One region of the Cupriavidus sp. MPR-AND1C genome, then DNA from elsewhere that is predicted to be linked to it. Evidence: predicted binding sites of a transcription regulator. Region 1 holds the regulator's gene; each other region holds the start of a gene.
What was found. The regulator sigma-54, encoded in region 1, starts transcription at its own class of promoters, with help from an activator protein. The targets are predictions, from matches to a motif close to TGGCANGNAANCTGCTTT.
Positions count from the first base shown of each region.

Region 2: a site for sigma-54 is predicted at 2,834-2,851, ahead of AC1RWI_RS03885 (PQQ-dependent methanol/ethanol family dehydrogenase). Genes of this name have one in related genera too.
Region 3: a site for sigma-54 is predicted at 1,675-1,692, ahead of AC1RWI_RS18480 (GTP cyclohydrolase II). Genes of this name have one in related genera too.
Region 4: a site for sigma-54 is predicted at 1,518-1,535, ahead of AC1RWI_RS36595 (pilin). Genes of this name have one in related genera too.

Region 1 covers NZ_JBXASU010000027.1:58,477-64,077, forward strand. Annotated here, with positions in the region: gene lptA (lipopolysaccharide transport periplasmic protein LptA) at 1-108, shown strand, start outside; gene lptB (LPS export ABC transporter ATP-binding protein) at 133-918, shown strand; gene AC1RWI_RS16685 (RNA polymerase factor sigma-54) at 1,057-2,532, shown strand; gene hpf (ribosome hibernation-promoting factor, HPF/YfiA family) at 2,582-2,932, shown strand; gene ptsN (PTS IIA-like nitrogen regulatory protein PtsN) at 3,317-3,772, shown strand; gene hprK (HPr(Ser) kinase/phosphatase) at 3,808-4,779, shown strand; gene AC1RWI_RS16705 (PsiF family protein) at 4,971-5,294, shown strand; gene rapZ (RNase adapter RapZ) at 5,414-5,601, shown strand, end outside.
Region 2 covers NZ_JBXASU010000004.1:59,281-64,881, forward strand. Annotated here, with positions in the region: gene pqqE (pyrroloquinoline quinone biosynthesis protein PqqE) at 1-354, shown strand, start outside; gene AC1RWI_RS03880 (c-type cytochrome) at 584-868, opposite strand; gene AC1RWI_RS03885 (PQQ-dependent methanol/ethanol family dehydrogenase) at 1,030-2,772, opposite strand; gene AC1RWI_RS03890 (quinoprotein relay system zinc metallohydrolase 1) at 2,987-3,928, opposite strand; gene AC1RWI_RS03895 (quinoprotein dehydrogenase-associated SoxYZ-like carrier) at 3,925-4,677, opposite strand; gene AC1RWI_RS03900 (ABC transporter permease) at 4,686-5,510, opposite strand; gene AC1RWI_RS03905 (ABC transporter substrate-binding protein) at 5,529-5,601, opposite strand, start outside.
Region 3 covers NZ_JBXASU010000032.1:38,123-43,723, forward strand. Annotated here, with positions in the region: gene AC1RWI_RS18475 (URC4/urg3 family protein) at 1-386, opposite strand, end outside; gene AC1RWI_RS18480 (GTP cyclohydrolase II) at 383-1,621, opposite strand; gene AC1RWI_RS18485 (acyltransferase family protein) at 1,900-3,018, opposite strand; gene AC1RWI_RS18490 (hypothetical protein) at 3,186-3,662, opposite strand; gene AC1RWI_RS18495 (MGDG synthase family glycosyltransferase) at 3,730-4,911, opposite strand; gene AC1RWI_RS18500 (YfaP family protein) at 5,003-5,601, opposite strand, start outside.
Region 4 covers NZ_JBXASU010000147.1:3,276-8,876, reverse strand. Annotated here, with positions in the region: gene AC1RWI_RS36600 (PglL family O-oligosaccharyltransferase) at 1-839, opposite strand, end outside; gene AC1RWI_RS36595 (pilin) at 962-1,501, opposite strand; gene AC1RWI_RS36590 (TerC family protein) at 1,810-2,505, opposite strand; gene sucD (succinate--CoA ligase subunit alpha) at 2,812-3,693, opposite strand; gene sucC (ADP-forming succinate--CoA ligase subunit beta) at 3,775-4,941, opposite strand; gene AC1RWI_RS36575 (DUF2889 domain-containing protein) at 5,011-5,601, opposite strand, start outside.

The DNA of each region.
Region 1 (5,601 bases):
TCGGGCCGCGTGCGCGCCGTGCTGTCGCCGCGCCAGGAGCAGCCCGCCAGCGGTGCCGCAGCCAGCCCGCTGCAGCTCAAGCCGGCAACCGCCCCCGTCAACCCCTGACCCACGGACTCTGACTTCTCCTTCATGACCGCTACCCAAACCGCACCGTCCCAGCCCGCCACCCTGAAGGACAGCAGCACGCTGGTCGTGCGCCACCTGAAGAAGCGCTACGGCTCGCGCACCGTGGTCAAGGACGTGTCGCTCGACGTGAAGAGCGGCGAGGTGGTCGGCTTGCTTGGCCCCAACGGCGCGGGCAAGACCACGTCGTTCTACATGATCGTGGGGCTGGTGGCGCTGGACGAGGGCGATATCGTGCTCGACGACAAGCACATCAGCGGCCTGGCCATCCATGAGCGCGCGCGCATGGGCCTGTCCTACCTGCCGCAGGAAGCCTCCGTGTTCCGCAAGCTCAATGTGCAGGAGAACATCCGCGCAGTGCTGGAGCTGCAGCTCAACGATGGCAAACCCCTGAGCAAGGCCGAGATCGAGCGCCGGCTGGACACCCTGCTGGATGACCTGCAGATTGCCCACCTGCGCGACAACCCGGCGCTGTCGCTGTCCGGCGGCGAGCGCCGCCGCGTGGAAATCGCGCGCGCGCTAGCCTCCGCGCCGCGCTTCATCCTGCTCGACGAGCCCTTCGCCGGCGTCGACCCGATCGCGGTAGGCGAAATCCAGCGCATCGTCAGCTTCCTCAAGGCACGCAACATCGGCGTGCTGATCACCGACCACAACGTGCGCGAGACGCTGGGCATCTGCGACCACGCCTACATCATCAGCGAAGGCGCGGTGCTGGCGTCCGGGCAGCCTGAAGACATCATCGCCAACGAGTCGGTGCGCAAGGTCTACCTGGGCGAGAACTTCCGCATGTAAGGGCGCGCGGCGCCCGCCGCGCATCCCCCCGCCCCGGCGGCTTCAGTGTCGCCTTTTTATCCTTCAAACGATCATAGCGACACCAGCGATAGCAATTTCCGTTCCACCAGTACGGAAGTTGAGCATAAAATAGGTCGCATGAAACCGTCGCTACAGCTCCGCCTCTCGCAGCATCTCGCGCTTACGCCGCAACTCCAGCAGTCGATCCGGCTGCTGCAACTGTCCACGCTTGAACTGCAGCAGGAAGTGGAACAGGCGCTGACCGAGAACCCCTTGCTCGAGCGTGAGAACGACTGGCTGGACAGCCCGCTGCGCGTGTCTTCGGACGGCTCGGTGAACCTGCAGAGCGCGCCCGCGCCGGCGCCAGCTGACGGCCAGGGCACCAGCGAGAACCGCCCCGATGGCGCCCCCGAAGCCGACGACAGCTACTCTGACAGCAATGAGGATTACGGCAGCGACTGGAGCCTGGACGACTTCGCCCGCCGCCCGCAAGGCGAAGACGACGAAAAAACCCCGATGCAGCTGCGCGACGCCGAGCCCACGCTGCGTGAACACCTCATGGAGCAGCTGGCACCGCTCAAGATTTCCCTGCGCGACAAAGGGCTGGCTATCTTCCTGGTCGAATCCCTGGACGATGACGGCTACCTGAGCACCACGCTCGAGGAAATCTGCAGCGAGCTGCCGGAGGAGCTCGAGTTCGAGGTCGACGAGATCCAGGCTGTGCTCACGCTGCTGCAGAGCTTCGATCCGCCGGGCGTCGGGGCGCGCAATGCCGCCGAGTGCCTGGCGCTGCAATTGCGCAGGCTCAAGCATCCGCAGCGCGAACTGGCGCTGAGCATCGTCACCAACCACCTCGAGCTGCTGGCGGTGCGGGATTACACGCGCCTGAAAAAAGCGCTGCAGGTGGACGAACCTGAACTCAAGGCGGCGCATGAATTGATCCGCTCGCTCGCGCCCTATCCCGGCCATGCCTACAGCCGGCCAGAAGCGGACTTCGTGGTGCCCGATGTTTTTGTTCGAAAGTTGAGCGGCGGATGGATCGCCCACCTCAACCCGGATGTGATGCCGCGGCTACGCATCAACGACATGTACGCGCAGATTTTGCGCGGTGCAAAAGGCGACGCTGGCGCGGCCGGACTGCAGCAAAAACTGCAAGAAGCACGCTGGTTGATCAAGAATATCCAGCAAAGGTTCGACACGATATTGCGCGTCGCACAAGCCATTGTCGAACGTCAAAAGAACTTCTTCACCCACGGTGAAATTGCGATGCGCCCCTTGGTTTTGCGGGAGATTGCCGATACACTGGGTTTACACGAGTCCACCATCTCTCGGGTGACTACCAATAAATACATGGCAACGCCGATGGGGACTTTCGAGTTGAAGTATTTTTTCGGCTCTCACGTATCCACAGAAACCGGCGGCGCGGCCTCATCAACGGCAATCCGTGCGTTGATCAAGCAATTGATAGGAGCCGAAGACGCTAGGAACCCCTTGTCCGACAGCCGGATTGCCGAATTGCTCGGCGAGCAGGGCTTTGTGGTGGCACGGCGTACCGTTGCCAAATACCGCGAAGCGCTCAAGATTCCAGCGGTAAATCTCCGTAAGACTTTGTAGCCGAGCTGCATCGCCTGCCTGATGCAGCTCTTTCAGAAGGAGAAACGCTATGAACTTCAAGATCAGTGGACACCACTTGGACATCACGCCCCCTCTGCGTGAGTACGTGGAAACGAAACTGGAGCGTATCGTCAGGCATTTCGATCAAGTCATTGGCGTAAGTGTGCTGCTCTCTGTCGACAATACAAAAGAAAAGGACCGGCGGCAGTACGCGGAAATCAATCTACATCTCAAGGGCAAGGACATCTTTGTCGAAGCGCATCATGAAGACCTGTATGCCGCTATCGACGCACTGGTCGACAAGCTCGACCGGCAGGTGATTCGCCACAAGGATCGCGTGCAGAGCCACGACCGTGAAGCGGTCAAGTATCAGATGGCCGCATCGCAGATGCAGCAATGACCGTGCCTGGCGGCCCACATACCGGGCCGTCGGTGTCAGTCCCTTGAAAAACGGAATCAAGCCGCGCCCAGAGCGCGGCTTTTTCGTTGCAGCCTACCTGATCGAACCACGCAGGGGATTCCGCAACGCATATGTAGCAGTGTATGCTGTGCAATACATAGTTGACTGGCCTAGCCATTCCGGTGCATGCGGCACCGCTTGAGCGCATCGACTATTGCAATGCACAAAGCGGAAGCGGGCCTGCTCTATAATGGCCAGACGCCCGACACCGGCATGGGGGACACCCGGTGGAAACCTCGGGCCTTGGTTTTTTTATCCTCTTTCCGCCCGGCGGGACGCCTCCTGGCCCCGGGCCTGCTTACTAGAAAACCCTGCGCATTCCACATGAATCGTTTGGCTAAATTGCTGCCACCCGGCAACATCAACCTCGACGTCAGCGTCACCAGCAAGAAGCGCGTGTTCGAACAGGCCGGGCTCCTCTTCGAGAACAACCATGGCGTAGCGCGCGCGACCGTGACCGACAACCTGTTCGCCCGCGAGTCGCTCGGGTCCACCGGCCTGGGCGCGGGGGTTGCGATCCCCCACGGCCGCATCAAGGGACTGAAGCAGCCACTGGCCGCCTTCATGCGCCTGGCCGAGCCGATCCCATTCGAGTCGCCCGACGGCAAGCCGGTCGCGCTGCTGATCTTCCTGCTGGTGCCCGAACAGGCCACCCAGCAGCATCTGGAAATTCTCTCCGAGATCGCCCAGTTGCTGTCCGACCGCGAGATGCGCGAAGGACTGGCTACCCTGCCCACCCCCGACGACGTGCACCAGTTGCTGACGCAATGGCACCCTTGATCCGGCACTGAAAGCCCGTCCCTGAAAGCACCCGAATGGAACTCACTGGCGTCACCTCGCAGTCGATCTTCGACGACAACGCAGCCGATATCAAACTCTCCTGGGTAGCAGGACTGGAGGGCGCGGACCGGGCCTTCGATGTCGAGTTTGCGCGTGAAGCCACATCCGCGGCCGATCTCGTCGGCCACTTGAACCTGATCCACCCGAACCGGATCCAGGTGCTGGGCAAGCCCGAAATCACGTATTACCAGCGCCTCGATGACGAGATGCGCAAGCGCCAGATGGGCGAGCTGATCCTGCTGGAGCCGCCGTTCCTGGTGATCGCCGACGGCATGGAGCCGCCGCCCGACCTGGAACTGCGCTGCACGCGCTCGTCCACCCCCCTGTTCACCACGCCGGTGTCTTCGGCGGCGGTGATCGACCACCTGCGCCTCTATCTGTCGCGCATTTCCGCGCCGCGCGTGACCATGCACGGCGTGTTCCTCGACATCCTCGGCATGGGCGTGCTGGTGATGGGCGAATCCGGCCTGGGCAAGAGCGAGCTCGGCCTGGAACTGATCTCGCGCGGACATGGGCTGGTGGCGGACGATGCCGTGGATTTCGTGCGCCTCGGACCGGACTTCATCGAGGGCCGCTGCCCGCCGCTGCTGCAGAACCTGCTGGAAGTGCGCGGCCTGGGCCTGCTCGACATCAAGACCATCTTTGGCGAGACTGCGGTACGCCGCAAGATGAAGCTCAAGCTAGTGGTGCAGCTGGTACGCCGCAACGATGGCGAATTCGAGCGCCTGCCGCTGGACTCCCAGTATCTCGACGTGCTCGGCCTGCCCATCCACATGGTCAAGATCCAGGTGGCGGCCGGCCGAAATCTCGCCGTGCTGGTCGAGGCCGCCGTGCGCAACACCATCCTGCGCCTGCGCGGCATCGACACGCTGCGCGACTTCATGGACCGCCAGCGCGCCGCGATGCAGGCCGACGTCGCATCGCGGGGCCAGGGCCGGCTACTCTAGGTGGTTTGACAGGCCCAAGTCGTGCGACCACGACGGGGCCGTTTTCAATTGCTTACATCCGGCCGCGCTTAGACGGTCAACGCGATTGGGGCATAGGCCGTTTTGTGCAGTAATGGGCATTGGGCCCAGCCCCGAGTTGCCGAGCCGACAGGCCAGCAGCCATGAAGTTTTCCACAGCCAGGAGAGCAAGCATGAAAAAATTGATCGCGATGTGCGTGCTGGTAGCCCCGCTTTTTGCCACCGGTGCCTTCGCCCAGAATGCACCGGCCGCTGCACCCGCGGCACCGGCGGCAGCCAACACCCAGCAGAACAAGATGAAGGCTTGCAACACGCAGGCCACCGGCAAGAAGGGTGATGAACGCAAGGCCTTCATGAGCGATTGCCTGTCCAATAAGCCCGCGGCCGCACCCGCCAAGAACAGCCAGCAGGAAAAGATGAAGACCTGCAATGCCCAGGCCACCGGCAAGAAGGGCGACGAACGCAAGGCCTTCATGAGCGACTGCTTGTCCAAGTAAGCTAGCGCCATCATTTGCGGCGCGGACGTGTAAAAATGGCGAACCCCTTCGGTTCGCCATTTTTACTGGCGCCGCGCCGTCATGACGGCGTCATCACCTGATGTTATGCTTGTCGTGCTATGCGCATCATACTTATCACCGGGATCTCCGGCTCCGGCAAATCCGTTGCCTTGAACGTATTGGAAGACGCGGGCTACTACTGCGTCGACAACCTGCCGGCGCAGTTTATCCCGGAGTTGGCCCATTACCTCGCGGCGCAGGGCTACACCCACCTGGGCGTCGCCACCGATATCCGTAGCCGGGAGTC
Region 2 (5,601 bases), on a different contig from region 1:
CTGCCGAACGTCACCACGCGATCGCTGCGTGAAATATGGCGCGACAGCGACGCCTTCCAGCGTTTTCGCGGCACGCACTGGCTGCCGCAGCCTTGCCGATCCTGCGACTCGCAGGCGCAAGACCATGGCGGGTGCCGCTGTCAGGCGTTCCTGCTGACCGGCGATGCCGCCGCCACGGATCCGGTCTGCGATCGGTCGGGAGAACATGGGAAGGTCATGGAGATCGTGCTACAGGGCAGGCTGGCCGAGGCGCAGGCGCGCGCACGGGGGCACGGGATGGTCTTCCGCAGCGATGGGAATTCGCTCAGGCTGAGCAGCGAAGCTGGCTGCGCCGGCAGAAAAAGCGCCAAATAGAAAATTCGAAAATTCGAAAATTCGAAAATTCGAAAATTCGAAAACTCGAAAAATCGAAAAATCGAAAAATCGAAAACAGAAAAATCAAAGACGTTTCACACCGTGCCTGGGCAGCCATGCGGGCCGATGTGAAACGTCCTTGCGAATCCTTCCTTCGTATCCGGTTTTTATCCGACCGTCAGGCCTGACACCGGTCTATTCCAAGGCTCATCCGATACTCACCCGATGCTCACCCGATACTCAGAACCCACTCTGCCAGCTTCCTGGCATCAGTCTCGCTGAGATTGTCGTGTGGCGGCATGGGAATCCGTCCCCAAACGCCTTTCCCGCCCTCACGGATCTTTTTCGCGAGCCGCTCGGGTGCTTCCCCGTCGCCCTTGTACTTGCCCGCCACCTCGGCAAAGCCTGGCCCGACTACCTTGGTCTTCATGCCATGACAAGAAAAGCAGCCGCTCTTGTCAGCCAGCGCCTGCATATCGGGCGCCGCTTCGACACGGGCGGCACACAGCATCATCGTCACCACCACCACGGTGCCCGTCAACGACAGGAATCCTCTCGCCTTCTGCATATCTACGTCCCAATGCTCTGATCATCGACCCGCCCTCGCGCGTGCCGGCGCCGGTGTGCGATGCCGGCACGCGCAGGACAGCTACGCTACATGGTGTCCGGCAACATTCAGCTCTTGTGCAGCTTGAACACCCACACCGATCCGCCCTGCTCCAGGAAATTCACGCGCTTGGCGACTTCCCCGCCCCACAGCGGCACGGCGCCGCCCCAGCCCGACACCACCGCCACATACTGCTCGCCGCCCTCCTCCCAGGTGACCGGCGGCGCCACCACGCCGCTGCCGGTCTGGAACTTCCACAGTTCCTTCCCGGTCTTGGCATCCGCGGCCTTCAGGTAGCCCTCCGGCGTGCCCCAGAACACCAGCCCGCCGGCGGTGGTCATCACCCCGCCCCACAGTGGCGCGTAGTTCTTGACTTCCCACTCGATCTTGCCGGTCTTGGGGTTGATCGCGCGCAGCGAGCCGATGTAGTCCTCGTTGAGCGGATGGATGGTGAAGCCGGCGCCGAGGAACGCGGCGCCCTTCTTGTAGCCCACGGGTTCGTTCCAGATATCCATGCCCCATTCATTGGCCGGCACATAGAACAGGCCGGTCTGCGGGCTGTAGGCCATCGGCTGCTGGTTCTTGCCGCCGAGGAAGCCCGGCGCGGCGAACACGGACTGGCCCTTCTTCGGATCGCCGCCCGCCGCCGGGTCGCCCGGCCGGCTTTCCGCGATCATGTTGGGTCGTCCGGTCTTGAGGTCGATGCTGCTGGCCCAGGTGATCTTCTTGACGAAGGGAAAGGCGTTCACCAGCTTGCCGCTGGTGGCGTCATTGACATAGAAGAAGCCGTTGCGGTCGGCCTTGCCGCCCAAGCGCTTCCCATCCTGGTCGAAGGTCACGAACTCATTGACGCCGTCGAAATCCCAGCCATCGTTAGGCGTGTTCTGGTAATGCCATACGATCTTGCCGGTGGCGGGGTCGAGCGCCACGGTCGAGGCCGAATACAGGTTGTCGCCCTTGCGCATGTGGCTGTTCCACGGCCCCGGGTTGCCGGTGCCGAAGTAGGCAAGGCCGGTCTGCGGATCGTAGGTGCCGCCAAGCCAGGTGGCCGCGCCGCCGGTCTTCCAGGTCTCGCCGGGCCAGCTGGCGTTCTGGGTGCCGGTCACACCGTTCTCGGTCTTGTTGCCGTCCTTGTCATACTTGTAGCCCATATGGCCTTCCACCACTGGCCTGGACCACACCATCTGCCCGGTCTTGGCGTCGCGTGCCTCGACCCGTCCCACCACGCCGAACTCGCCGCCCGAGATGCCGGTCAGCACCATGCCTTTGACGATCAGGGGGGCCGCCGTGTAAGAGTATCCGGCAGCATAGTCTTCGATCTTCTCCTTCCACACCACCTTGCCGGTCTTCTGGTCCAGCGCCACCAGTTGCGCATCGAGCGTGCCGAAGATCACCAGGTTGTCGTACAGGGCCGCGCCACGGTTGACCACGTCGCAGCAGGGCATGATGCCTTCGGGCAGGCGGTGCTCATATTTCCACAGCTTGGTGCCTGTCTTCAGGTCGAGCGCGTAGATGCGGGAATAGGAGGCGGTCACGAACATCTTGCCGTCGTGGATCAACGGCTGCGCTTCCTGCCCGCGCTGCTTCTCGCCGCCGAAAGAGAACGACCACGCCGGCACCAGCTGGCTGATGTTCTTGGTGTTGATGCGGTTCAGCGTGGAAAAGCGCTGGCCTTGCGGGCCCATCCCCCACGACAGCACGTCGCCCGGCGACTTCGCGTCGTTCTCGATCATGGCATCGGTCACCGCGGCCTGCGCCACCAGGCTCGCGGTTGTCGCCGCGAGCACCATCATCACGCGTAACGTCCTCATTGTCTGCTCCTCTGTCTTGTTGTCGATCTTCGCCGGTGTGCCACGCACACCAGACGGACACTTGGCAATTCCCATGCCAAGGGAAAACACCCGCATCCGGGCCCATAGCAGCCCGATAGCGGCCCCATCGCGGCCTACGGATGCCTTGATGGCGTACCAGCGCGGAACACTCCGTTGCCGTTGTTGCGGAATTGAACAGCACACCTGCCCTGACTCAGCGTCCCAGCGCGGCGTCCTCATACGCCGGGTAGAGGTGCGTCACATTGCGCAAGTACTCCGCCGGCATGGCGCCCCAGTGGGCATATGCCTGCGGCACCGGCATGGCGATCACCTCGGCCAGGTCGCGCCCCTGGGATGCCGCCTGGGTCATGCGGGCATCCAGCCACTGCAGGTAGCCGCGTGTCTGCGCGATGGCATCCGCGCTGCCGAGCGCCGGCCCGTGGCTGGGGATCAGCAGCCGCGCGCCGCTGTCGCGCAGCAGCGCCTGCAATTGGTCCAGGCTGGCCAGCCAGCGCTTGAGATCCGCGTGGGGCGTGGTCGGCACGCGCTCGCGGAACGCCACACCGCCCGCGAACACAATGCCGGCGCTGCGGTCCACGATCACCAGGTCGTCGGCGGTGTGGCCGTCCATCCGGATCAGATCAAAGGTGTGCCTGCCGATCGTGCGCCGGCCCGGGGTCAGCACGTGGCGCGGCGGCGCCGGTTCGGTGTCGCGCATCCAGTTGCCGCACAGGCGATAGAGGTTGTCGGCATAGGCAGGCCCTTCGCGCCGGGCGCCGTCGATGGTGCCGGCCAGCGCGCTGGCGCCCACGTCGGCATAGGCCTGGTTGCCGAAGAAGTAGTCCGGATGCAGGTTGAGATTGAGCACCAGCCGTACCGGCGCCGCCGTGACCGAAGCAATGGCGCGGCGCTGCTGCTCGCCATATTGGCGCGATGGCCCGGTATTGATCACCACCACGCCATCACCCGTGTCGATAAAGGCGGTGTTGATGATGTTGCAGCCGTTGTCCGGCGCGAAATCCGCGTTCGCCCCTTCCAGCAGCCACACGTCGGCGGCCACCTGGCGCGGCGCCAGGCGATAGTCCCCTGCGTCCCCTGCCTGCGCCAGCGCCGCCTGCGCTGCCAGCCATAGCAGGATGCCGAGCACGCGCTTCATGGCGTCACCTGCGCCGCAAACCGGTTGCCGTTGTTATCGCGTCCGGTCACCGTCATGCCGCGCTCGATGGCCCCGCGCAGATCGAAGGAGAAGATCGGGTTTTCAGCGACCGGTTCGTATAGCGTCAGCCGCAGCATCGCTTGCCGCGTGGCGTCGAGCAGGTTCAGCGACTCCACATGGAAAGCTGGGATGCCGGCCACCAGCCCGGTGTCCATCGGGTGCATCACGCGTAGGCGCACCCGGGCACCCGCGCCGCCGAGGCCGGGAAACACGCGCGACTCGACCCGGTTCAGCGTGGTGCTCCATGAGCCATCACGGCGGGTAGCGCCCGGCACCGTGCAGCCGCCGCCGCTGGCATCCACCATCACCCCGCCCACATGCCACACGCCGTCCGGCGTGCGGGCTGCCACGCGCACCGGCGAGGCCTGCTCCAGCTTGAAGCGCAACGACAGCGAGGGACGCACCTTGAGCGGCTCGAACTCCAGCACCTTGCGGATCGGGTTGCGGTCCACCATCACCACGACGCGATCCACCTCGCCGAGCGCCGATGCATCGAAGGCGATCGGCACCCGCATCGGATCTTCGGCAAAGGCCGGCCCGGTGACCTTGACGCGGCTGTCGAACACGAACGGCGCCTGCTGCAGCGCTTCCTTGCGCACCAGCGGCCATTGCGGCGACTGCAACGGATCGCGGCTCTCAGATGCCCACGCGCCCGCCGCAGCCAACGCCAGGCAAGCTGCCAGCGGCATGGCGCGCCTCATGCCGCCCCCCCGGCCTGGCGCACGCGGCGCGCCACCCCGCGCTGCGGGTCGTAGCCGAGCAGCGCCAAGGCGAAAAACACTGCCGTGCAACCGGCCACCACCGCGAGGCTGACTGGCGCGGCCTGCCCGTACAGGGCGAAGCGGATCGCTTCCACGGCATGGGTGAAGGGATTGAAGCGCGCGAGCTGGTAGACCACGGTGGCGCCGGACTCCTCCAGCTTCCAGAGCGGATACAGCGCCGAGCTGATGAAGAACATCGGGAAGATCACGAAGTTCATGGTGCCGGCGAAGTTCTCCAGCTGCCGCACGTGCACCGACAGCAGCAAGCCCAACGCCCCCAGCATCAGCGCGGCCAGCACCATCACGGCCAGCGCGCCGGGCAGGCACGCCGGCGCGAACGTCACGTCGAAGGCCATGGCGACAAGCAGGAAAGCGATCATCTGCAGCAAGGAAAGCAAGGTGCCGGCGGCCAGCTTGCAGGCCAGCAGCCAGGCCCTGGGCAGCGGCGCGGTCAGCAGCAAGCGCATCACGCCCATCTCGCGGTCGTACACCATCGCCAGCGAGGACTGCATGCCGTTGAACAGCGCGATCATGCCGAGCAGGCCGGGCGTGACAAAGACCTTGTATTCGACATAGGTGTCATAGGGCGGCACGATGGCAACGCCGAGCGCGTTCTGGAAGCCGGCCGCGAAGACCAGCAGCCACAGCAGCGGCCGCACCAGCGACGAGAACAACCGCCCGGGCTGCCGGAAGAACTTGTGCAGTTCGCGCCCGGACACCGCGCGCAAGGCGCGCCAGGCGTGGATCAGGGTGGTAGTCATGGCTCGGGCGTCGCCTCCTTATTTGCCTGGCCGGCACGCGGTGTCGGCGGCGTCGGCGCCCAGCGTGTCGAGGTTGTTTTTCGGATGCAGC
Region 3 (5,601 bases), on a different contig from region 1:
TCGCGGTCGGCCTCGCCGGAGAGCCCGCCGCGTTCGCACAGGATCTGCCAGCGGTCCAGCTTCTCGCCAGGGCCGCCGCTCTCGAAATGACGCCAGCGGCTGTGGTATGGCACGTTGAGGTCGGGATAGCGCTGGCGGATGGTGGCCGCCACATAATCGGCCACTGCCGGGATCCGCTCGGGATGCCAGGTAAACAGCTCGGACGCGCCGGCTGCCACATGATCCGTCACGGCAGCGCAGCGGGTGCGTACCGCGTGCCCGGTGAGCAACGCGGCGGCCGGATGGCCAGGCGGCACGGGACTGGCCCAGCCACCGGCATCATCCTCGCCGTTGATGAAAGGATTCGCGGCGCCGCGCACGCCGCCCGCTTCGGGTATCTCGTTCATTCGTGCAGTCCTCTACCCTTGGCCAGCGCGAGTTCTTCCGCGTCGGGCGGGGTATAGCTCGTGAAGTAGCCAGCCGCCACCTTGGCGTCGATTTCCACGCGGGCATCGGCCGGGATCAATGCGTCGGGAATCGCGACCTGCTCGACCACCTCGATACCCTGAGCGGTCAGCGCCCCGTGCTTCATATTGCTCATCGAAGCCCAGCGGTCGATACGCTTGATGCCGAGCCAGTGGAACACATCGGGCATGAGCTCCTGGAAGCGCATGTCCTGCACGCCGGCGATACATTCCGTGCGTGCGAAGTAAGTCTCGGCCCGGTCGCCGCCAACCTGGCGCTTGCGGGCGTTGTAGACCAGGAACTTGGTCACCTCGCCCAGCGCCCGGCCTTCCTTCCGGTTATAGACCACCAGCCCCACGCCGCCCTGCTGCGCCATCTCGATGCACACCTCGATGCCGTGGGCCAGGTACGGCCGGCAGGTACATATGTCGGAGCCGAACACGTCCGAGCCGTTGCACTCGTCGTGCACGCGGCAGGCCACCTTGGTCTCGGGCTTGCCAAGCTGGCTGACATCGCCGAAGAAGTACAGGGTCATGCCACCGATCGGCGGCAGGAACACTTTCAGGTCGGGGCGCGTGACCAGTTCCGGGAACATGCCGCTGGTCTGCTCGAACAGGCTGCGGCGCAGCATGCTCTCCTTGATCTCGAAGCGGCGCGCCAGCCCCGGCAGGTACCAGACCGGATCGATCGCGGCTTTGGTGACCCGCACGTCGCCATTGGCATGGAGGATCTGCCCGTCGGGTGTGAGCCGGCCGGCCGCAATGGCGCCCATCAGTTCCGGCATATTGATGTGGGCGCGCGTTATGGCGATCGAGGGACGGATGTCGATGCCTGCAGCGATCCGGTCGCCGAAGGCGCTGGACACCAGGTGGCCCCAGGGATCCATCGAGACGATCTTGTCCGGGTCGCTCCACTGCGGGTGAGGCCCGATGACCTCAGCCGGCGAGGTATCGGTGAGATCAGCGCGGTGGTCTCGCTGCAGCTTGCCGGAGGCCACCGCCAGCGCGCGGTAGACCGCGTATGCGCCGGAATGGGTGCCGATCACATTGCGCTGAGCCGGATTGGTCAGGCTTGCGATCACGGGGCCGCGCTCCGCTGCCGTGGCGGCCCCCCAGTGGATTGGCTCGGCCGGCTTGTCGCGGCGCGCGTGCGAGGTCAGGACAATATGATCGGACATGGCAGCCTCGGGACGAGAATCCTGACCAAACGGTCAGGTTTACGATTCCATAGTAGGCAACCTTCGTGCCATATCCCAATGCTCGTTTCTACCTTGTGTTGCACGCCGCACGATGCCACTTGCGCACCGTGCCTGTGCGCAAGCGCCGTGGCCAGCGCTGGTCCTGGTGCATAGGCACCACGTAAAAGCGGCACCGGGCCACTAGCAGGGCCGGGTGCCGCTGGATGTACCTTCGGATAAACCGGAAGCGCGATCGGGCTATCGGGGCTATCGGTCGGTCAGGTTGACCGTTGCTGCCCCGCCTGCTGCCGCTGGACCGGCTCGTGGGCAGCAGGCCACAGCGCCAGGCGCAATGCGCGCAACGGCGCACCGCTCTCCACGTAGCGATGGAACAAGGCCCCCGCAGCGTTGCTCAGCAGCCAGGCCAGCACCATGCCGAGGGCATTGAGGACGGGCCGTTGCGGAGCCAGATGGAAGACCAGGGCATTCACCACCAGGCAAATCGGGAAATGCACCAGGAACACCGAGTAGGAAATACGCCCGAAAAATGCCAGGAACTGGGCCTGCGGCCAGTGCTCAAGCCAACCGCCACGGCGCGCCGTGCCGAGCAGCAGCGCGATCGCCAGCGCCACCGCGATGCGCAGCCGGAAATCCACGGCCAGCGCCGCCAGCACCACGGCGCACAACAGCAGCAGTGCCACCGGTGAACGCTCAGGCTCGGATGCCCAGAAAGCCAGCGTGCCCAAGCCGTAAGCGCCGAAGAAGTAAATCGCCCAGATATCCCACGTGGCATCGCGGTTGAACCAGAACAGCGAAGCCAGCGCCAGTCCGGCCACCACCAGTGGGCCCATCGGGCTGCCGCCCACGTCGAACCATTGCTCGCAGCGGCGGGCCGCCCACAACGCCACCATCAGCAAGGCGAACAACTGCAGGTCGATGGCCACATACCAGACCCCTGCAGACAAGGCATCGAAATCCAGCACGTTGTGCAGCAGCAGCACATGCGCCAGGAACTGGTGCAAGCCGGGGGCACCGGGAATGGAGTCGTGGTGCATCCAGGTGCGCGCAATGGCGGCACCGGCAATGGCAATCAAGATAGCCGCGGTATAGGGCACCACCAGCTTCTGGTAGCGGTGCCAGATTGCCTGCAAGGGGCGTGGCACCATCAAATGCCCGCCGGGCGCCAGGCTGCGCGCCGCCAGGAAGCCGCTGATGACGAGGAACACCTGCACGGCGATGCGCGCGTACTGTGAGAACCAGTCGAGCAGGCCGGGCGCCAGCACATGGGCCGCATCGGACATGGGGCCATAGAAGGCAAGATGGTGCAGCACGATCAGTTGTGAACTGATCGCCTTGAGAGCGTCAATGCACGCCATGCGCGAAGGACGGGGGCTCATTTGTTATAAGAATGCTACAAAGTACACAAGGGCCGGATTCTACTCCCAGGAGACAGGATGGCGCCAAGACCGGCCACGATGCACCGCCGCAAAATGGCGATAAGCGTTGTATTGGTCACACATTGCACCGCGATATATGTACCAAACAGCATATTGACGGCATCTACCTAAAAACTGTAACGATTTCCCACCGGCCCCCTGCATGACAGCCAGAGCAACGCCGCCGCCACGCCCAGCGAAACCCAATAATCGGTAGGCGCGCCGGCCCACCAGTGGATGTGCCAGGGCACGAAACTCGGCGCAAAGCGCGCTAGCCCGAATGCCGGGTTCAGCACGAACCAGAGAAAATCCTCGCTGATCCAGAACACCATGATGCAAGCGATCACGCGCGCCTCGGCGCGCCAGTTCCAGCGCCCGCCGAACACCAGCGAAAAATGGAAGAACAGCGCCACGCAGGGGAATACCCACGCGTGATACCCCGTCATCGGGCGTCCGCCCCAGAAAATATCCAGCAGCCAGTGATGCTCGATGCGCCAAGTGGGCAGGTTGGCCGCCCAGCCGGCGGCGCCCTCGATCTGGATCTCCACGTTAGCGAAGAAATAGGCCAGCAGCAGGGTCCAAGCCACGGTAAGCACCAGCACCATGGGATGGCGCGACGGATAGGACTGGCCCGCGCGCCGGGTTGAAGAAGACAGGTTCAGCGCGCGCATCTCAACGCGCCACCGTCGCAGCAGTGCCGCCGTGGCCGGCTAGCTGGCCGCACCGCGCCAGTTGCCCGATTACGGTTTCCAGCACGCGGCGCGCCGCCGCCGGTTGCCCCAGCGCGCTAGCCCGCGCACGCATCTGGTCGAGCCGTGCCGGCTCCGCCAGCAAGAGGCGCACCCGGTATTCGAGCGATACCAGGTCGACCGCCTTGAGCGCAGCGCCTTGCTCCAGCAGGTAATCGGCATTGCGCTCTTCCTGCCCGGGAATCGGCGCATTGACCACCATCGGCACGCCCATCGCCAGGCATTCGGACGTGGTCAGTCCCCCCGGCTTGGTAATGACAAGATCGGAGCACGCCATCAAGCGTTCCACCTCGTTGGTAAAGCCGAAGGGAAAGAGGCGGCCGGGATGTGCGGCGGCTAGCGTCTTGAGCCGCACCAGGGCAGTCTCGTTGCGCCCGGCAAGCACGACCAACTGGAAATCGTGGTCCAGCCGCATCAGCGCGCCTGCCACCTCGTCAAGGCCGCCGAGCCCTGCCCCGCCGCCCATCAGCATGATGGTGCGCCGTGCCGGATCGAGCCCGAAATGCTGTGCGCAGGCCTGGCGATCCTGCGGGTGGGAAAACGCAGGCACCACCGGAATCCCTGTGGTGTGGATGCGGCCAGCCTCGATCCGGCTGGCCCGCATGCGAAACGCGATTTCCTCGCTGGCGGCAAAGTAACCCGTCATATGGGGAATCACCCACATGCCGTGCAGATCAAAGTCCGTCACCTGCACCCACACGGGCACCGCCAGCCGCTGCCGGCGCACCTCATGCATCAGGATCTCGGCGGGCAGGAAGTGCGTGCAGACGATGGCATCCGGGGCGAACTCGTCGATCGCCCGGCGCAGCGCGCGCGTGCTCAGGCGCTCGGCGGCGCGCCGCAGCTTTTGCATCGGTGCGGCCGGATCGGCCTCGGAAGTGTGCTGGTACAGCATGCCCCAGAGGGCCGGATAGCTGTTCACCAGCTTGATGTAGAAGTCGGTGTAGAGCTTGCGAAACGTGGCCGGGACGTATTCCATCACGTCCAGGTGAAGCGTCTGCACGCCGGGGAACTCGGCTTCGGCGGTCAGGCGCAGTGCTTCAGCGGCGCGCATGTGGCCGGCGCCGGCGGAAACACTGAGGAACAGGATCTTCTGCTGCTGCATGGGGATTCGGGGGAGATTGGGCTTCCGGGGTGAAGCCCGGAGGTTCCGGAACGCTGGGGTGCTGGGGCGTTGGAGAGTTTCGGGGCGGTGCTCACTTCATGACGAAGGACTTGATCAGCGTCAGTTCGCCGGGCTTGCGCATCGGCACGCGGAACACCTGCTGCTTTTCGTTGGGCGTGTTTTCATCGGTGATCAGCGCCACTTGCGCCACGGTAATGGCTTCGGGGCCGGCGCCGCTGCCGTAGTAGTTCACATAGACCAGGTAGGTACCGGGTGGCGGCGCGGCAATCGAATAGATCTCCGGGCCATAGCCGGTGGTGACGTCGACATCGAGCGCGCCGCCGTTGCTGGCCACGCGATTCGCATAGAAGGTGTGCTGGCCGTCGGGCGCCACCACATGCAGGTCCAGGTCGGTCTGATCGCTGTCCCAGGACAGCACCACGCGCAGACGCGGGCGGGTCTTGCCCTGGTAGCCGTCGTAGAACTGCACGCGCTTGCTGGCGCCCTGCGCGCTGCGGATCTCCACGCTGTTGCTGCCGCCCGAGAAAGCGTAGGGCCGCGAGAAGCGGCCATCCTCCTCGACCCGCTGCGGCAGCGCCACGCCATTGACCACCAGGGTGGCAACCGAGCCGCCACCGCGCCGCCCGAGCCCGCCGGGTGCGGGGCTCGACACGGCGCTCGCGGCATCCG
Region 4 (5,601 bases), on a different contig from region 1:
CCGGCGTGGCCGGCGCGCTGCATGGCGCCCGCGAACCCGCCCAGATCGCCCAGATTGCCCGGATCTCCCGGACCACCAAACGCCGCCCCGCCCCGCGCCATCCAGGCAGCGACCAGCGCATACACCGCGGCCAACCCCACGTGCAACACACCCGTGCGCGAGCCGGACAGCACGATGCCGCTCACCAGCAGCAACGCCGCCGCCAGCCAGGCCGGTGCCCGCAACCACCCACGCGCCGCCAGCCAGACCGCCGCCGCCAGCGCGATGCCCGCCACGGTCGCCTGGTGATTGGGCTGGTTCAGGTTGCCCCACAAGCGGCGGTTGTCATCGTAAAAGTAAGTGGACACCATCCCCAGCGTGTCCGGCTCCAGGCCGAATACCTGCACCCATTGCGCCAGGGTGCCCAGCAACCCGGCCACCAGCCACGCAATGGCCAGCACATCCGCCATCGCCTGCCGCTCCACGGACGACGCCGCACGGCCCTGCCGCCAGGCTGCCCACATTACCGCCGCGCCCAGCGCCAGCGAGAGTTCCGTCAGCAACCGGCTGCCCGACACATCGGCCATGCCGGTCAGCGTTTGCGTGATGCCGGTGGCGATCAGCCAGAGGGGAAAGAGAATGATCCAGGGGAACTGGGCGGGAGCCGCCTGGTAGGCCGTGCCCCTGCCTTGCCGCTGTGCCAAGGCGCCCAGCACGATGACGGCGAGCGCGAACAGCAATGCGGAAGTCCATTCGCCATAGAAGGTGGCAAGCGGAAGCGTGTGCCGGGAGACCAGCAGCGGTAGCGTGACGGCTACGGCCAGGGAACTGAGGGGGATGGCTGACCGGGAGGGCAGCATGTGGGGTGCCTTGTTATGCCTTGTGGGCAGAAGGCGGATGATAGCTTGGGGAGCGGGTAAATAAAAAGCGCCCGAAGGCGCTTTCGCTAATCTAGACAGCAACCTGCCATCCAGGTACGTAGTTAAGGGCAATCGCCTTGGCCGGACTTCAGACCGCGAATTGCATCGCAAATAGTTGCGGTAGCCGCAGGCCCTTGCGTCCAGACAAGATTTGCAGCCCCTGCAGTGTAGGTCGGTACATCGTTGAGGACCAATGCTGTACCAGTGCTGCTTGTTGCTGCGCTAGTGGCGTTGATCACGCCGTTGGTAACGGTCAGGCCAACGACATTTTTTGTCGCCGTGAACGACGGGATGTACTTACCTGCGTCGCCGGTGGAGCAGCCTGTCAGCGTCCCCGTCTCCTGTGCGCACATCGACACCCCAGTCTTAACGGCGGCAATTTCTGCGACCGACGAAGCCGCCTTGGTGCGCGAAGTGTAATCGCTATATTGCGGAATAGCGATTGCCGCCAAAATACCAATAATCGCAACCACGATCATCAGTTCGATCAGCGTGAAGCCCTTCTGAGCTCGGCGGCCCAGTTTTTTCAGTTGTTGCACCCGTTGTTGCATGATTGACCCCTCGAAGGAATTTTGGATACAAATCGAAACATCTTGTTTCATGTGATGCCGTACGTTCTTAGCACTTAGCGTGCCAGCGCCGCCAAGTCTTGATGTCTCGTCGGCGAGTGACAATTTTCGCCACTTCGGACTCTTCCGGGTGTTGATCCCGCGCAAATTTTGTCACTAAGTATGACGCGGCGGGTCAGTTAGCTTACGTTTTGGCTCAAGTCAGTCTGAAACCGCACTGAAATCACCGCCATGTCTGCTAGATGGCCTGCGCTACAGCCCAAAAACAAAACGGGCGGCTCCCGGGCCACCCGTCTGTCCGGCGGTGCCCCAACGGGGCACCACCTCATCCACAAAGCCCGTCAGGCCGTCTGTGGCGCCCGCTTGCTCAGCAGCTTGCCAACCACCACCACCAGCGCGGCGCCGATCACGCCGAACACCAGGTGTGCATGCGGCACGTGCATCTCGAACCATGCGGCGTCCACCGGATCGCTGACCAGCATTTCACCGGCCAGATAGCCCAGCAGCGCGGCGCCCAGCACGATGATGATGGGGAAGCGGTCCATGACCTTGAGCAGGATGGTGCTGCCGAACACGATCAGGGGAATCGACAGGCCCAGGCCCAGGATCAGCAGCATCAGCTGGCTGCCTTCCGGCCCTTTTTGCGCCGCGGCGGCCACGGCCACCACGTTGTCGAGCGACATCACCAGGTCGGCGATCAGGATGGTGCGGATCGCGGCCCAGATATTGTCCTTGGCCGAGTGGCCTTCTTCGTCGTCATCGCCGGTGAGCAGTTGCACGCCGATGTAGACCAGCAGGACGGCGCCGACGATCTTCAGGTACGGCAGGCTCAGCAGCTTGACCGCGGCTACCGTCAGCACCACCCGCATGATGATGGCGGCGGCGCTGCCCCAGAAGATGGCCTTCTTCTGCTGGGCGGGCGGGAGGTTGCGGGAGGCCAGCGCGATCACCACGGCGTTGTCGCCGGATAGCACGATGTTGGTCAGGATGATGGATCCCAACGCAATCCAGAAAGCGGTGGAGGACAGCAGTTCCACGGTAAAGCTCCTCGAGTTTCTTAAATTATGATTCGAACGCCACATGACACCGCCAACAACTGCGGCGCCTGCGAAATTTCGGATGTCTGAGTCTTCAGACATGAAGATTTACCGTATCAAGCTTTCGATTCGGTTTCAATCGGCATGTCGCGCACCTTGGGAGATACCCTAGGTAACGGTACGCCAGAATGACATGCCCCCGCACGCAGGCGGGGGCATGGAGAGCCGGTGTGCGGTCGCAGTCATGCGAGCGCTCCGGCTCCGGCAAGCATTCCCGCCGGTGGGCGGGAGGCTGCAGATCGGTACTTACAGGATCGACTTGAGCAGGCGAGCCATTTCCGACGGGTTCTTGGTGACCTTGATACCGCAGGCTTCCATGATTTCCAGCTTGGCTTGCGCCGTGTCGGCACCGCCCGAGATCAGCGCGCCGGCGTGGCCCATGCGCTTGCCCGGAGGCGCGGTCACGCCAGCGATGAAGCCAACCACCGGCTTCTTCATGTTTTCCTTGATCCAGTAAGCCGCGTTGGCTTCGTCCGGACCACCGATCTCGCCGATCATGACCACGGCGTCCGTTTCGGGATCGTCGTTGAACATCTTCATGATGTCGATGTGCTTCAGGCCGTTGATGGGGTCGCCACCAATGCCGACTGCCGACGACTGGCCCATGCCCAGCGCGGTCAGCTGACCGACTGCTTCATAGGTCAGCGTGCCCGAGCGCGACACCACGCCGATGCGGCCCTTGCGGTGGATGTGGCCCGGCATGATGCCGATCTTGATTTCGTCAGGCGTGATCAGGCCCGGGCAGTTCGGTCCCAGCAGCAGGGTCTTCTTGTTGCCCTTGGCCATCTTGTCCTTGAGCTCCATCATGTCGCGCACGGGGATGCCTTCGGTGATGCAGACCACCAGGTCCAGGTCGGCGTCAACGGCTTCCCAGATGGCGGCAGCGGCGCCCGCGGGCGGCACGTAGATCACGGACACGGTGGCGCCGGTCGATGCCTTGGCATCCTTGACGCTTGCGTAGATGGGAATGCCTTCGAAGTCTTCGCCCGCTTTCTTCGGGTTCACGCCGGCGACGAAGCAGTTCTTGCCGTTGGCATAGTCGCGGCAGCCACGGGTGTGGAACTGGCCGGTCTTGCCGGTGATGCCCTGGGTGATGACCTTGGTGTCTTTATTAATCAGAATCGACATGCTGTAATCCTTTGCTTGGCTCAAAGCAGCGCGCGAAGGCCTGGCCCCGGCGCGCTGCTGGCGTTCGTGTTCGCGTCTGGCTTACTTGCCCGCGGCAGCAGCCACGACCTTCTGGGCAGCTTCTTCCATGGTATCGGCGGCGATGATGGGCAGGCCCGAGTCGGCCAGCATCTTCTTGCCGATCTCTTCGTTGGTGCCCTTCATGCGCACGACCAGCGGCACGGACAGCGACACGGCCTTGGATGCAGCGATCACGCCTTCGGCGATGACGTCGCAACGCATGATGCCGCCGAAGATGTTGACCAGGATGGCCTTCAGGTTCGGGTTCTTCAGCATCAGCTTGAAGGCTTCGGTCACCTTCTCGGTGGTGGCACCGCCGCCCACGTCCAGGAAGTTGGCCGGCTCGCCGCCGAACAGCTTGATGGTGTCCATGGTGGCCATGGCCAGGCCGGCGCCGTTCACCAGGCAGCCGATGTTGCCGTCCAGCGAGATGTAGGCCAGGTCGAACTTCGACGCTTCGATTTCAGCCGGATCTTCTTCGTCCAGGTCGCGGTAGGCAACGATTTCCGGGTGACGGAACAGGGCGTTGGAGTCGAAGTTGAACTTGGCGTCCAGTGCGATCACCTTGCCGTCGCCGGTCAGGATCAGCGGGTTGATTTCAGCCAGCGAGGCGTCGGTGTCCCAGAATGCCTTGTACAGGCCTTGCAGGGCCTGGCGGGCTTGCGCCACGCTTGCGTCGGGCACGCCGATCTTGCGGGCGATGTCGTCAGCGTCCGCGTCGAGCAGGCCGGCCGACGGATCGATGATCAGCGTGTGGATCTTTTCCGGGCTGTGGGCAGCGACTTCTTCGATGTCCATGCCGCCTTCGCTGGAGGCCATCAGGGCGACCTTTTGCGAAACGCGGTCAACCACCAGGCTGACGTACAGTTCCTTCTTGATGTCAGCGCCTTCTTCGATCAGCAGGCGGTTGACCTTCTTGCCTTCCGGGCCGGTCTGGTGCGTGACCAGGGTCATGCCGAGGATGTTGGTGGCGTAGGTCTTGACCTCGTCGATGCTCTTGGCCACCTTCACGCCGCCGCCCTTGCCGCGGCCGCCCGCGTGGATCTGCGCCTTGACGACCCATACCGGGCCGCCCAGTTGTTCAGCAGCCTTCAGGGCCTCTTCGACCGAGAACGCGGGGATGCCGCGCGGAACCGGCACATTGTATTTGCGCAGGATTTCCTTGCCTTGGTACTCATGGATATTCATGCGTGTTTCCTTTCGGGTAGGCGTAAAAGTGTGGAGATGGAATCTCGGCGGACTGCAGGCCGGCCTGGCTTAACCAGAAGTGCCGGTTGACCTGCGCGACATGGCGCCGCCGGCGGGGGCGGCGAGCGCCTCCGCTGGCTGCACCGCCGGGGTCGATGACCCTTCGGTCTTGATCCTCGGTTTTGGCTGGTGACCATACCAGCGGGGGTAAAACTGGCGTACGACCTCGCCTTCGAAATGCAGGGCATGGCAGCCGTGCAACTGGTAAGGCGGTTCGGTACTGGTGTCTTCGGCACCGCCGTCGCGAATGTTGAACACATCGCCGGCGAATGCCTGGATCGCGGTGGTCGGCAGTATGCCGGCCAGCTCGGTCAGATGGGTGCATCCGGCCACGCCCGACAGGCGCTCTTTCACCGACTTGCGGAAACCCTTCATCAGGTTCAAGCCGATCAGCTTGCGGTAAGCCGGGCCGATGGTGTCGCACTGGCCGGGATAAGGCACCCAGTCGGAACAGGCATCGGCGTCCACGACGTTCATGCGCAGGTCGATGGTGACGCGCAGCCACAGATCGTGCAGCGGCTCGCCCACCGGGCGTATGCCGCCGCCGGCCAGCGGAATCTCGCGCGGCTTGGTGTCGGTCAGGCGCGCCTCGATGTCCCA